DNA from 2 places in the Alteromonas sp. R7 genome. Region 1 is predicted to be linked to the other one. Evidence: riboswitches for the same ligand, from Rfam matches in the RefSeq annotation. Region 1 holds a riboswitch; the other holds the start of a gene.

What was found. Region 1 has a riboswitch for thiamine pyrophosphate ahead of AC0J2X_RS14625 (TonB-dependent receptor). Riboswitches for the same ligand answer to the same signal wherever they lie in the genome.
Region 2: another riboswitch for thiamine pyrophosphate. It lies ahead of thiC (phosphomethylpyrimidine synthase ThiC); the one in region 1 lies ahead of AC0J2X_RS14625 (TonB-dependent receptor).

What each region holds. Positions count from the first base shown of each region.
Region 1 covers NZ_JBVTQX010000009.1:464-6,635, forward strand. Annotated here, with positions in the region: gene AC0J2X_RS14615 (tRNA(Met) cytidine acetyltransferase TmcA domain-containing protein) at 1-2,056, opposite strand, end outside; gene AC0J2X_RS14620 (acyl-CoA thioesterase) at 2,116-2,541, shown strand; TPP riboswitch at 2,672-2,775, shown strand; gene AC0J2X_RS14625 (TonB-dependent receptor) at 2,831-4,921, shown strand; gene AC0J2X_RS14630 (hypothetical protein) at 4,939-5,202, shown strand; gene pnuC (nicotinamide riboside transporter PnuC) at 5,202-5,846, shown strand; gene AC0J2X_RS14640 (phosphotransferase) at 5,803-6,172, shown strand, end outside.
Region 2 covers NZ_JBVTQX010000007.1:225,428-231,599, forward strand. Annotated here, with positions in the region: gene AC0J2X_RS13320 (uroporphyrinogen-III synthase) at 1-111, shown strand, start outside; gene AC0J2X_RS13325 (uroporphyrinogen-III C-methyltransferase) at 112-1,284, shown strand; gene AC0J2X_RS13330 (heme biosynthesis HemY N-terminal domain-containing protein) at 1,281-2,456, shown strand; TPP riboswitch at 2,568-2,679, shown strand; gene thiC (phosphomethylpyrimidine synthase ThiC) at 2,954-4,864, shown strand; gene thiE (thiamine phosphate synthase) at 4,861-6,172, shown strand, end outside.

The DNA of each region.
Region 1 (6,172 bases):
TCAGTTGAGTATTTGCGCTTGGTGTAGGGTAAGTCTCTGCATAACGCGCAATTTTATGTAATATCGGCCAAACATCATCTAAAGTGCGTGTGCCTTGGGTAAAATGTACTAACTTTTCTACATAGATTGTCAGTATGCTAATGGGCACGTTGTCTAACTGGTTATCGAATTTAAAGCTCTCTTTTAGCGCTACCAATTCAGAAAGCAGTTTTTTTGCTCTGTTGGAATGAGGATATAACGCTAGTGCACTGGTTTCGCCACTGGCTTTATTAGGCTTTCGCCCATAGTCCACAATCTCAAATCCATTTCTTGTCCAAAAGCTGTCTAACTTTTGTGTCGTTCCATAAGAAGTACAGATAGCGTCAATACTTTGCTTTTTGGCTTCATTACTAACTCTTTGTAGCAAGTAACTGCCCATACCCTTACTCTGCGCCACCGTATCGACGGCAATACGATTAATACGCCAATATCTAAACGTTGCTGTTTTTGCATCAGCAGACAACAGAGCAAGTCGCTGTGCGCCTAAATGCCCTTTAGGACGACGTTTTCCAGACGCAATCCCCAATGCGGTTCCGTTCAGGTAGTCGCTACCTTCAGCGTTTATGATTGCAGCACCTATCACGTTGTCGTTGAATTTAAGTATGGCAACAAGTACATCCGGGCTATCCATCAAGCGCATAATATCATCGGGCGTAGTTTGATAATGGGCTAATGAAAGTAGCGACATTATTTGCTGAAGCGCCTCTTCGGAAATGCTTTTAAACGAACTTATGAAAAAATCGTAATCTATCGATGCATTAATACTGTTTTTGAAATTAATCTCGCCAATATTGCGCGCCGCATCTCTGTCCTCAAATAAACAAGTCGTATTGAAAAAGGCTTCAATGGGATCATGTTCGAACCATCGTAACGGCGTTGATAGTCTTAAATGGATAGCTGATGGCGGTAAATTAGGGATGAGTTTGTGAATAAAGCCACTGCCTGAGCCTTCATAACCCAAAAGCGTAGTACTAAGCACCCACTGCTTGTGGTTGGCTATGATCCGGTATACATCCGGGAGGGGGATTGAAGCCGCTTCATCAACAATTACAACGTCATACTTTTCATCTTCTGTGGTATATAACAAGGCACTGTCAGGGGGCACCCATTTTACAATTCCAAACGTCGCTGTCTCATTCTTATCACCAAGGCTTAGTTGGGCTTGAATGTTAGCGGTGGATGGTTGTTGTGTTTTGACACCGGCTATTTCGTGCTGTTGAATACGTGAAAGCACGTTCTTCACATTATCGAACCGTTCACTGGTTAACAGTACATTTTTACCCTGTCTGATTAGGCTTTCAATGAATATACCTAATAATGATGACTTGCCTCTGCCTCTTGGGGCGGTAATCAGCGCGTTTAGTTTATTAAGTGAGTGTGCTTGATATAAACGACTGTATGCCTGCTCTTGCTCTTCTGATTTAAATAGTGAGCCTCTATAGACGTTTGATGTTACGCCTTGGCTAATGCGGTACATAGCCGTATCTGGAAGTGTGGTTTTTTCTTCAGTGTGAAATGCCACGTAGTCGTTGTTACGCAGGTGCTTTATAAAGCGTTCGAGGTATCGACTTTGTGTAAGCGTAAACCCCTCCGACAGGAACGAGACCGAAATATTGTTGACCCATTCACTCAATGCAGGGCAAATAAGTATTAAACAACCACTGCGTTTAACGATCCCCGCCACTGCCATCACGTCGCCAGGTTTGAATGAATCGCGACAGTCTAATGTGGCAATGTCACATTCGCTCCCCAGTACTTGTTTGCGGTTCTTTCCCTTAAGTGTATCGCCAGCAAAATTCACAACGCTTATAGATGAAACTTCATCTACAAAGGCTTGAACGCTACGTATGGCAGCTTCACAAAAATCATCATTGCCAGATATTACAAGCATTCTCCGGTGAAGCGGGCAAGTCACGTTTGATAAGTGTGAAGCGTGAGAGCTTTTTTTGCAGCCATTTTCGCCGCTATTTTCAAAGTAGGGGGCTAATAGCCATTCGCGTAATTGAGTTAGCGCCATGAATCAGTTTTTTCGGTATAATCTAACGCTATAGTAGCGATTTATTATGAGGAATTCGAATGCGCTTTCTTTCTCGGCGTCTAGTTATGCCAAACGACCTTAATTACGCCAATTCTTTGTTCGGTGGCCGCGCGTTAGAATGGATAGACGAAGAAGCTGCAATTTGGGCTATTTGTCAGCTAGAAACTAATTGCTTGGTAACTAAGCATATTGGTGAAATTAGTTTCGAATCACCGGCTATGCAGGGTGATATCGTAGAGTTTGGTCTAGAAACTAAAGCTGTAGGCCGTACGTCTATTACCGTAAGCTGCTTGGTACGCAACAAAGCAACCAAGAAAACCATCTGTTTTGCAGACGATATCGTTTTCGTAAAGGTTGACCCTGATACGCGTCAACCAACCGCACACGGCAAAACGTTGGAAGGTTTAAAAGCACAAACTGACGATGAAGTACGTCGCCTAAATATGAATATTGACGCTGAATAGCCCTAAGCTTTCAACGCCTTATATCATATATAAAACCTTACGTTAGCTTAACGTCTTATCTGCTTGACGGCGTGTATCGAACTGGTAGACTCCGTCGCAGAAGTTGAGTTTGCTAGTTTTAGCAGCGCAACACTATACCAAGGGGTGTCCGTTTTCGGTCTGAGATCCACATTCGTGGGAACCCTTAAACCTGATCCGGATAATACCGGCGTAGGGATGGTTCACAATATAGCCTTATCACCTGCCGTTAGACCCGGATCTTTTTTCTTAAATAAGAATAAGAGATCCCATGTATAAAACACTTTTCACACTTTCACTGCTTGCTAGTTCCGTTGCGGCCTATGCGCAACAAACCAATGTAAGTAACACTTCAGATAGCACGCCATCAGATATTGAGCGCGTCATCGTATCTGGTGATTTTCGTCAAACTACACTCGACCAGTTAAGTGCTAGCGCGACCATTTTAGATCAAGAGCGTCTTCGCAGTAGACAGCCGAGCCATATCGACAGTGTGCTAAACAGTATTCCAAACGTAAACTTTGCAGCTGGTGCGTCTCGCGGCCGCTTCGTGCAAATTCGCGGTATTGGAGAGCGTAGTCAGTTCGCCGAGCCTATCAATCCTTCTGTAAGCTTTATCGTCGATGAATTTGATTTTTCAGGCCTTGCTGCGGCAGGTCTTATTTTTGATACTAAACAACTAGAGGTATATCGCGGACCTCAGGCTACCTTATACGGCACAGGTGCATTGGCCGGAGCGGTTAAACTCTCCAGTAATGACGTGGGTAGCGACGCCCCAGACTACGTTGAAGCCCGCATTGGGAACAAAGAGAGTTACCGTATTGAAGGCGCCACTGGTGATGATATCAACACGGATTGGGGCTATCGTGTTGCGCTGGTTCATAATCGCAGTGATGGCTTTGTAGAAAATACGTTCTTAAATAGAAGCGATACCGCGAATATCGATGAAACCGCACTGCGCTTTGCCGTTGAAGGCAGTGTAGATGAGCGAACCACACTAGCGCTTACTTATCGCTGGTACGATATCGATAACGGTTACGATGCATTCTCGCTAGACAATGACAACAAAACGCTGTCTGATGAACCTGGATTTGACGAACACCAAACCCACGCTGTTAGCGCGCGCTCTACAACCAATACAGCAGCGGGCGACTTTATTCTAATTGCCACCCATGCTTCTCACAATATTGCTTATGGATACGATGAAGACTGGACATTCACAGGGTTTCACCCGTGGGGTTATACGTCTTTTGACGCCTATTATCGCGATGTAGAAACACAGACCGGAGAGATGCGTTTCGTGTCATCTGACAGTGCCGCACTTTTTGATGGTATGACTGACTGGACAATAGGCGTATTTTATAAAAGCACGGAAGAAAAGCTGCTGCGTCAGTACACTTATTTGGATAGTGACTTTGCCAGTGAATACACGCCTACGACGACCGCTATATATGCTCAGACTGAAAGTCGTTTGAACGAAAATTTAGTACTTGTAGCAGGGTTAAGAGTAGAAAACTACGATTTTGATTACGCTGATAACAACCAGCTCACTCGCGCGTTCGACACCACCATGGTAGGCGGGAAAGTCGCGCTTCAGTATACACAGGGCGATCACTTCTATTACGGCAGTATTTCACGCGGATATAAAGGGGCAGGCTTTAACCCCGACAGCCGCGTGAATGACAATCAGCGATTCTTCGACGAAGAGTATAACTGGAACTACGAAGTAGGCGTTAAGGGCCCATTACTTACGCCTGACCTAATTGCTCGTGCTGCAATTTTCTATATGGATAGAAAAGATACTCAGGTGAGCGATTTTGACGTTATCACTCGTGATGACGGTACGGCAGGGTTCGTAGATATTATTGATAATGCTGATTTAGGAACAAACAAAGGAGCCGAGCTGGAGCTTAGCTGGATTGCTAGTGATGCATGGCAGCTTGATGCAAGTGTTGGTTACCTAAGCGCTACCTTTGAAGGGTATACGCTTGCAGACGGTACTGAAGTGTCTGAGCAAAGACAGGCTCAATCACCTAAGTGGACCGCAAACCTGTATAGTGAGTACGCACTTACAGATAACATGCTTTTGCGTGTAGATGTAGATTACAAAAGCGAATACCGTTTTTCTGACGGCCATGATGTAACCTCGCCAAGTACTACGCTGGTTAATTCGGAGATTGTGATGTTACACGGTGATTGGCAGACATCACTGTGGGTACAAAATGCGTTTGATCGTGAGTACTACACCCGTGGATTCGGTGGTTTCAGCAACGACCCTCGCGATGAGTATGCCTTCGATGAGCCATATTACCAAATAGGTAACGGTCGTCAGTTTGGCGTTACTGTTAAGTACGCGTTTTAAAATAAAAGGAAACAGACATGCAAGTTATGGTTGAACTGTCGTTGTACCCATTGGTTAACGAATACATTCCACCTATTCAAGATTTCATTGATAGGTTAAATAGCTATAGTGATATTGCAGTTTCAACAAGTTCAACCAGCACGCAGGTTACAGGTGACTATGGTGTGGTTATGAAAGTACTTGGTGAAGAAATGCAAAGGACCCATGAAGAAGTGGGGCAGGCTATTTTCGTTGCTAAGTTTTTAAATTTTGATGCCATGCAATCTAGAAAATCATCTTAATGGCTAACTTTTTTTCTGAGTTCACTTCTCAAATTGCCGCTACTTCACTGTTAGAGTGGGTAGCGGTTGTCCTCGCTATTGCCTATGTGCTGTTAGCCGCAAAACAGAACAGCTGGTGTTGGCTGTGCGCCTTTGTGAGTACCGCAATTTACACCTGGCTATTTTGGCAGGTGACTTTGCCATTTCAGTCTGCGCTTAACTTCTTTTATATGATAATGGCGGGATACGGTTATTATCAGTGGTCGAAAGGGGCGGAAGACGGCGATGTTAAGCCAGTGCTTCATTGGCCTCTCTGGGCTCATTTGCTCATTGTGCCGAGTATGTTATTGCTCGCTTGGGTTCTGTCTGAGGTGGCAGGCTCACAGTTCAATAGTGAGTACCTACTATTAGATGCGAGCATTAATTTATTGAGTGTAGTCACAACATTTATGGTGGCGCATAAAATCCTGCAAAACTGGGTTTATTGGTTTTTCATCAATTTAGCGTCCGCCTATTTATACCTGCAAGTGGGTTATGCATTATCTGCTTGCCTGTTCTTAGGCTATGTTGGTTTTGCGGTATTTGGGTATTACCAGTGGCTAGTACAATATAAAAAACAAGGTGAACAGGTTGGATATCATCGCCACGCTGCAAAAGGCGCTTAATCTTAGCGACAGTGCGAAAATTTCGTCACACCCTGCTGGAGCGGTAAATCACGTTTACCGCGTTCAAGAGCTCGCAGATAGTCAGTTACCCTTGACTGCAAATAACCTTCAAAGTAGTGGGCAACCAAAGTCGGATCATAACCCTGTCGACTTAGCGGTGAAATGGATGGGCGATGATGACTTTAGTGGGGTTAATCGTGCGCACCAATTTGCTTTGCAGCAACAGCTTTATAGGTTGGGAGTAGCGCCGCAACCTATATGGTTAAGCGATGATGAAACCATCTGGGTTGAGCAGTGGCTAGAGCACAGTGAAAGTGCGACGCTTT
Region 2 (6,172 bases), on a different contig from region 1:
GACCGAATTGCCAAAACCCTTACTAGCCAAGGCATTAAAGAGGTAGCGGTTTGTCAGCGAGCCACCGATCAGGCACTCATCGCCTGGGTAAAGGATAACTGGGAGTATTGAATGGCCAACAACAATGAAAGTAGCCCACAAAAAGAGGAACTCGTGAAAGTGGAAGCTAAAAAAGACGTTATCGAATCTTCTGCCACGCACAGTGAATCAACACCATCGGGTGCTGCTAAAAAGAAATCGTCGGGAAATGGTCTACTGTGGTTTGTTGTAATCATCCTTTTCCTTATTGTGCTTGGTATGGCTGGCGCAGGTTACTGGTATTACATGCAGCAACAGTCGGCAAGCAAGGACTCTGAATCTGCACTTCAAACGACGACCTCTCAGCTAAACACTATTGAGCGTGAGCGCGCTGGTCTTGTTGCCTCTATCGACAAAGTAGCTCGCACCAACCAGACGTTAGAAAGCACGGTAGCCGAGTTAAAAGCGCAAAACGAAAAGCTGACGCTGCAAGCTGAATCGACGCTTGAGCAACTAAATAATATGGAAGGTCGCCGCCCGGCAGACTGGCTCATTGCTGAAGCTGATTACTTAGTTCGCATGGCAGGCAGAAAGCTTTGGTTGGAAAACGACGTACGCACAGCAATTTTGCTGCTAGTTAACGCAGATAAACGCTTAAAGTCGTTGGCCGACCCATCGGTACTTCCGGTTCGCGCAACACTCGCTGAAGACATTCAAACACTTCAACAGCTTAACCCTGTATCACAAAGTTCCGTAGCCCTTGCGCTTACAGGCATGATAGCGCAAATAGATAAGCTACCACTTGATACCTTTGAAAAACCACAAGACGCTAATGCAGAAGACACGACCTTATCGCAGTCTACTGACGACTGGCAAGAGAACCTTGCAAAGGTGTGGCGTTCACTGGTGAACGATTTTCTTACCGTAAAAACCATTGAAGGCCCGGTTGAACCGGTGCTTTCACTGGAAGCGCAGTTTTTAGCAAAAGAACAACTTCGTCTGCAGCTTATGCACGCGCAAACCGCCGCGCTTCAGGGCGATGCAGGGCTTTACAGCCAGTCGCTTCAATACGCTCAAACGTTAATTATTGAAAAGTTCGACACAGAAAAAAGCCAAGTAACGGGCTTTGTAGATGCACTACAAAACCTCATTGCTACTGATGTATCGCGCCCAATACCTACAGAGCTAGTGTCACAAAAACCGCTAGAGCGTCTATTGGATAGCCGCGTTAAGCAAGTGTTCGGACAAGGAGCAAGTGCACTATGAAATGGTTAGCTATTGCCCTTGCGGTATTAGCCGCATTCGTTGTTGCACTAATTGTTGGCCCGATGTTGTTAGGCGATAAGGGCTACGTACTCATATCACTGGGTAACACCGCTGTTGAAATGACGGTGATTAGCTTTTGTATTTTAGTGATAGGTGCCGTCATTGCCTGGTACGTACTATCTCGACTTGTATTGTGGGCGTTAAGCCTGATCACAGGTTCACATAAATGGTTTGGCACCTTAGGTGAGCGCAAACGTAAGCGTGCGTTTTACGACGGCTTACACGCAATGGCTGCAGGTGATTTTGATACGGCTCAAAAGGCGCTAAGCAAAACCACCAACGGCGATTTCGAAGGCGTTAACTATTTGGCGTCAGCGCAAATTGCTTTTGCCAATAACGATTTAGCCAAAGCCCGTTATTTCCTTGTTCAGGCAACTGACTTTCCAAAAGCGAAAGTAGCCGCAACGGTCATGCACGCGCGTATTGATATGGCTGAAGAAAAATACGATGCGGCACTAGAGAAACTTAACGAACTTGACGAGCAAGAGCGCGAGAACAAGCAGGTTGTGCAGTTAAAAGCGCAAATTCTTGCCAAGCTAGGTAAATGGCAAGTACTTCAAGAAAATTTGTCAGGCTGGCGTAAAGCATTGCCCAAAGCAGACTACACTACATGGAGCCAGCGTATTGCCAAAGGTAAGTTTGCGGAAATTGCCAGTAAGCAAGGCGCTGTCGAGCTTAAATCATATTGGGAAACCCTACCCCGCAAGCTTCGTCACGACGATGCTTACCGCGCGGCTTACATTCAACAGTTGCTTGACCAAGGTATGCATGCCGACGCACAGAATTTGCTAGTTGAATGGCAAAAACGTGGCCCGAATAGCGCCCTGTTTCCGCTGTTCACGCAGCTTAATATTCCTGATGCATCGCCATCACTACGACTGCTTGAAAGCTGGATAAAGCAAGACGAAGAAAACGTGTCGCTATACTCCACGCTAGGCCAAGTTGCATTTAACTCAGGCGATGATGTGTTGGCGGAAAAAGCGCTGCTTAAAGCCACTAAAATGAAGTCGCGCAAAGAAGACTTATTGCTGCTGTCTGCAATTAGCGAACGCAAGCACGACACAGCCACTGCACTTCAGCTTTACAAGGAAGGTCAGCAGCTAGCCAGCTAGATGAATATTCATTTAGCTTTCTGGTAGTACTTGTATTACCCGTAAAATTGAAGATATAGTAAAAAGGAATTCTCAATTCGGGTTGTTTCAACAACAACCCGAATTGACTTAAACAACTTGTCGGAGTGCTTCACTGGTAACCCAGTAAGCTGAGACCGCGAAAGTGGGATCCGTAGAACCTGATCAGGCTAATACCTGCGAAGGGAACAAGAAAATACAATGTGCACAATGTTAAACCGTGGTTTAGCGTTGTGAAGCGAAGTTGTTTTGCTGTTGATGATACAGACACACCCATTCCGGTGCTGCTCGTCACTCAAGGTAAACTGTTCAAGTTTATCGCCAAGTCAACATCAACGGTGTAAAGGGCTGCAATCACCAGAACCTTTACCAACAATCTCGCTAAAGTAACGGGATTGTTTCCCTCTACACTTCCACTTTGTATTCTCCTTCACTCCTGACAAGCATTTTTAGAACCTAAATTTACAAGGTAAAATGCTATGTCGAACAGACGCGAACAGCGCCAACAAGCACAACAATTCATTAATGAACTTGCGGGCGAAGCTTACCCAAATTCAACACGCCACTACGAGTGTGGCAGCCGTGACGATATTCGTGTGGCCATGCGCCTTATTCACCAACACGACCGTTTAGTGGGTGGAACAGAAGACAACCCTATTTTAGAACCAAATCCGCCCATTCCTGTTTACGACACTTCAGGCCCCTACGGCGACCCACAAGAAAACATAGATGTGCACAAAGGCCTAGCTCCGCTTCGCCAAAAGTGGATTGAAGAGCGTAGCGATACCCTTGAATTAGAGGGCGTTTCGTCAAGCTTTGCAAAAGAGCGAGAAAACGACATATTTACCGAAGATTTCCGCTTTATTCGCAGCCGCAAACCACTAAAAGCAAAAGCAGGCAAAAACGTAACCCAGCTTCACTACGCAAGACAGGGCATTATTACTCCTGAAATGGAATACATTGCCATTCGCGAGAATATGGGTCGCCAGGCCATTAAAGATGCCGAACTGACGCAGCAGCACAAAGGCGAACACTTTGGTGCGAATTTACCCGATACCATCACGCCTGAATTTGTACGCCAGGAAGTGGCCGCAGGCCGCGCCATTATTCCATGCAACATCAATCACCCCGAGTTGGAACCAATGATTATAGGGCGTAACTTTCTAGTAAAGATTAACGCAAACATTGGTAATTCAGCAGTCACCTCGTCTATTGAAGAAGAGGTAGAAAAGCTGGTGTGGTCAACGCGCTGGGGCGCCGATACCATCATGGATTTATCTACCGGCAGAAACATTCACGAAACCCGAGAGTGGCTGCTGCGAAACAGTCCTGTTCCTCTTGGCACCGTCCCCATCTATCAAGCGCTAGAAAAAGTAAACGGTGTAGCCGAAGATTTAACGTGGGAGATGTTTAAAGACACCCTAATTGAGCAAGCTGAACAAGGCGTAGACTACTTCACCATTCACGCTGGCGTGCTGCTTGAGTACGTACACCTTACCGCAAAGCGGGTAACCGGCATTGTATCGCGCGGCGGTTCGATAATGGCAAAGTGGTGCTTAAGCCACCACCAACAAAGCTTTCTGTATGAGCACTTTCACGATATTTGCGAAATTTGCGCTAAGTACGATGTGGCGCTGTCGCTAGGTGATGGCCTGCGCCCTGGTAGCGTAGCTGACGCTAACGACGACGCGCAATTCTCTGAATTACGTACCCTTGGAGAGCTGACGAAAATTGCATGGGAGTACGATGTTCAGGTAATGATTGAAGGCCCGGGGCATGTGCCAATGCATATGATTAAAGCGAACATGGAAGAGCAGCTTAAGCATTGCCACGAAGCGCCGTTTTATACCCTTGGCCCCCTCACCACCGATATCGCTCCTGGCTACGATCACTTCACTTCAGGTATAGGTGCCGCCATGATCGGTTGGTATGGCTGCGCAATGCTGTGCTATGTAACACCTAAAGAGCATTTAGGCCTACCTAACAAAGAAGACGTTAAACAGGGGCTGATCACCTACAAAATTGCAGCCCACGCTGCCGACTTGGCAAAAGGACACCCAGGTGCACAAATTCGCGACAACGCCATGTCGAAAGCACGCTTTGAATTCAGGTGGGAAGATCAGTTCAATTTAGCTCTCGACCCGCATACTGCGCGCGCTTATCACGATGAAACCTTGCCGCAGGCGTCTGGCAAAGTTGCGCATTTCTGCTCTATGTGCGGCCCTAAATTTTGCAGCATGAAAATTTCTCAGGAAGTGCGCGATGTGGCTAAAAAAGCAGAGCAGCAAGAGTTTGAGAAAGAAAAAGGCATGAAAGAGATGGCCCAGGCATTCAATCAGTCTGGCGCAGAGCTTTATCACACTGCAGATAGCAAGGTAGAGCTACCATGATGGCGAAAGCGTCCATAAACCCTGCATCCAACAACCTCACCACTGCACTTCCTGTAGTGTGGTGTGTGGGAGGTGTGGACTGTAGCGGTGGTGCGGGCGTTACCCGCGACGCCATTACATTGGCCGATCTGAACATCCATGCTTGTGTGCTCACTACACAACTTACCGTGCAATCCAACTCAATCATGCTTAGTAAGGAAAGCATGTGCGCGTCGGCATTAAATCAGCAGTGGCAGGTGCTGTTTGAAGATACCCCGCCACGCGCTATTAAAATTGGCGCTATTGCTAATGATGAGCAAGCGCTGTTGTTGTGTGCACGTATTCAAAAAACATCTAACCCTCGCCCCTTCGTTGTATGGGACCCTGTACTGTCTACCTCGTCAGGTGGCGTGCTGAGTGAGTTAAGCGAAAGCGTAGTTGACGAACTGTTGAATACAGTAGATATCGTTACGCCAAATATCGATGAGCTTGCGTGGCTCACCCATTTGCCAGTTGTTGATGAAGCGAGCTTGCTAAATGCAATCAATCGGCTAAGGGGTAAAGGCGCAAAGAGCGTTTACGTTAAGGGCGGTCACGCCCACTGGCAAAAAAATGTAAGCGATATTTTTGTTTGTGCCTCTCACACTCTTCGTTTTAGCCAGCTGAAATACGCTAACGGCAACCTTCGCGGCACAGGCTGTATGTTAGCCAGCGCATTAGCGGCATTCATTGTGCACGACTACTGCATTGAAGACGCACTTACGCTTGCTAATGCTTACGTCAGCGAAGTTCGTGGCCATACACTACCAAAGCAATGCGCAGCGGCTAACGCAAACGCCATAAGTAACGAATTAACCGCCTACTTTGCACGAACCAACGGCTTTCCCGCAAAACCAGAGAGCTTTCCGCTGGTGACCTTTCACCAACGTGGTGCCACTGCCAATGAAAAAGAGCGGGATAAGGATACCCTTCTTGAAGCCTCGTCTTGTAAAGAAGGCCACTTTCCTGCACTTACTCATACTCATTTAGGCATCTACCCTGTAGTGGATAGCGTGCAATGGATAGCCCGCCTCTGGCCAACGGGCATAAAAATCATGCAGCTGCGGGTTAAACAAGGCTCCCAAGAAGACATTCGTCAGCAAATAAAAGAGGCAATAGAATTGGTGAAACACACCGACTGCCAATTATTCATTAATGACTATTGGGAGCTGGCCATAGAACTCGGGGCTTACGGTGTGCACTTGGGGCAAGAGGATATCGACACCGCAGACCTAAACGCCATCCGTAGTGCGGGTTTACGGCTTGGAATATCAACGCACGGCTTCGCTG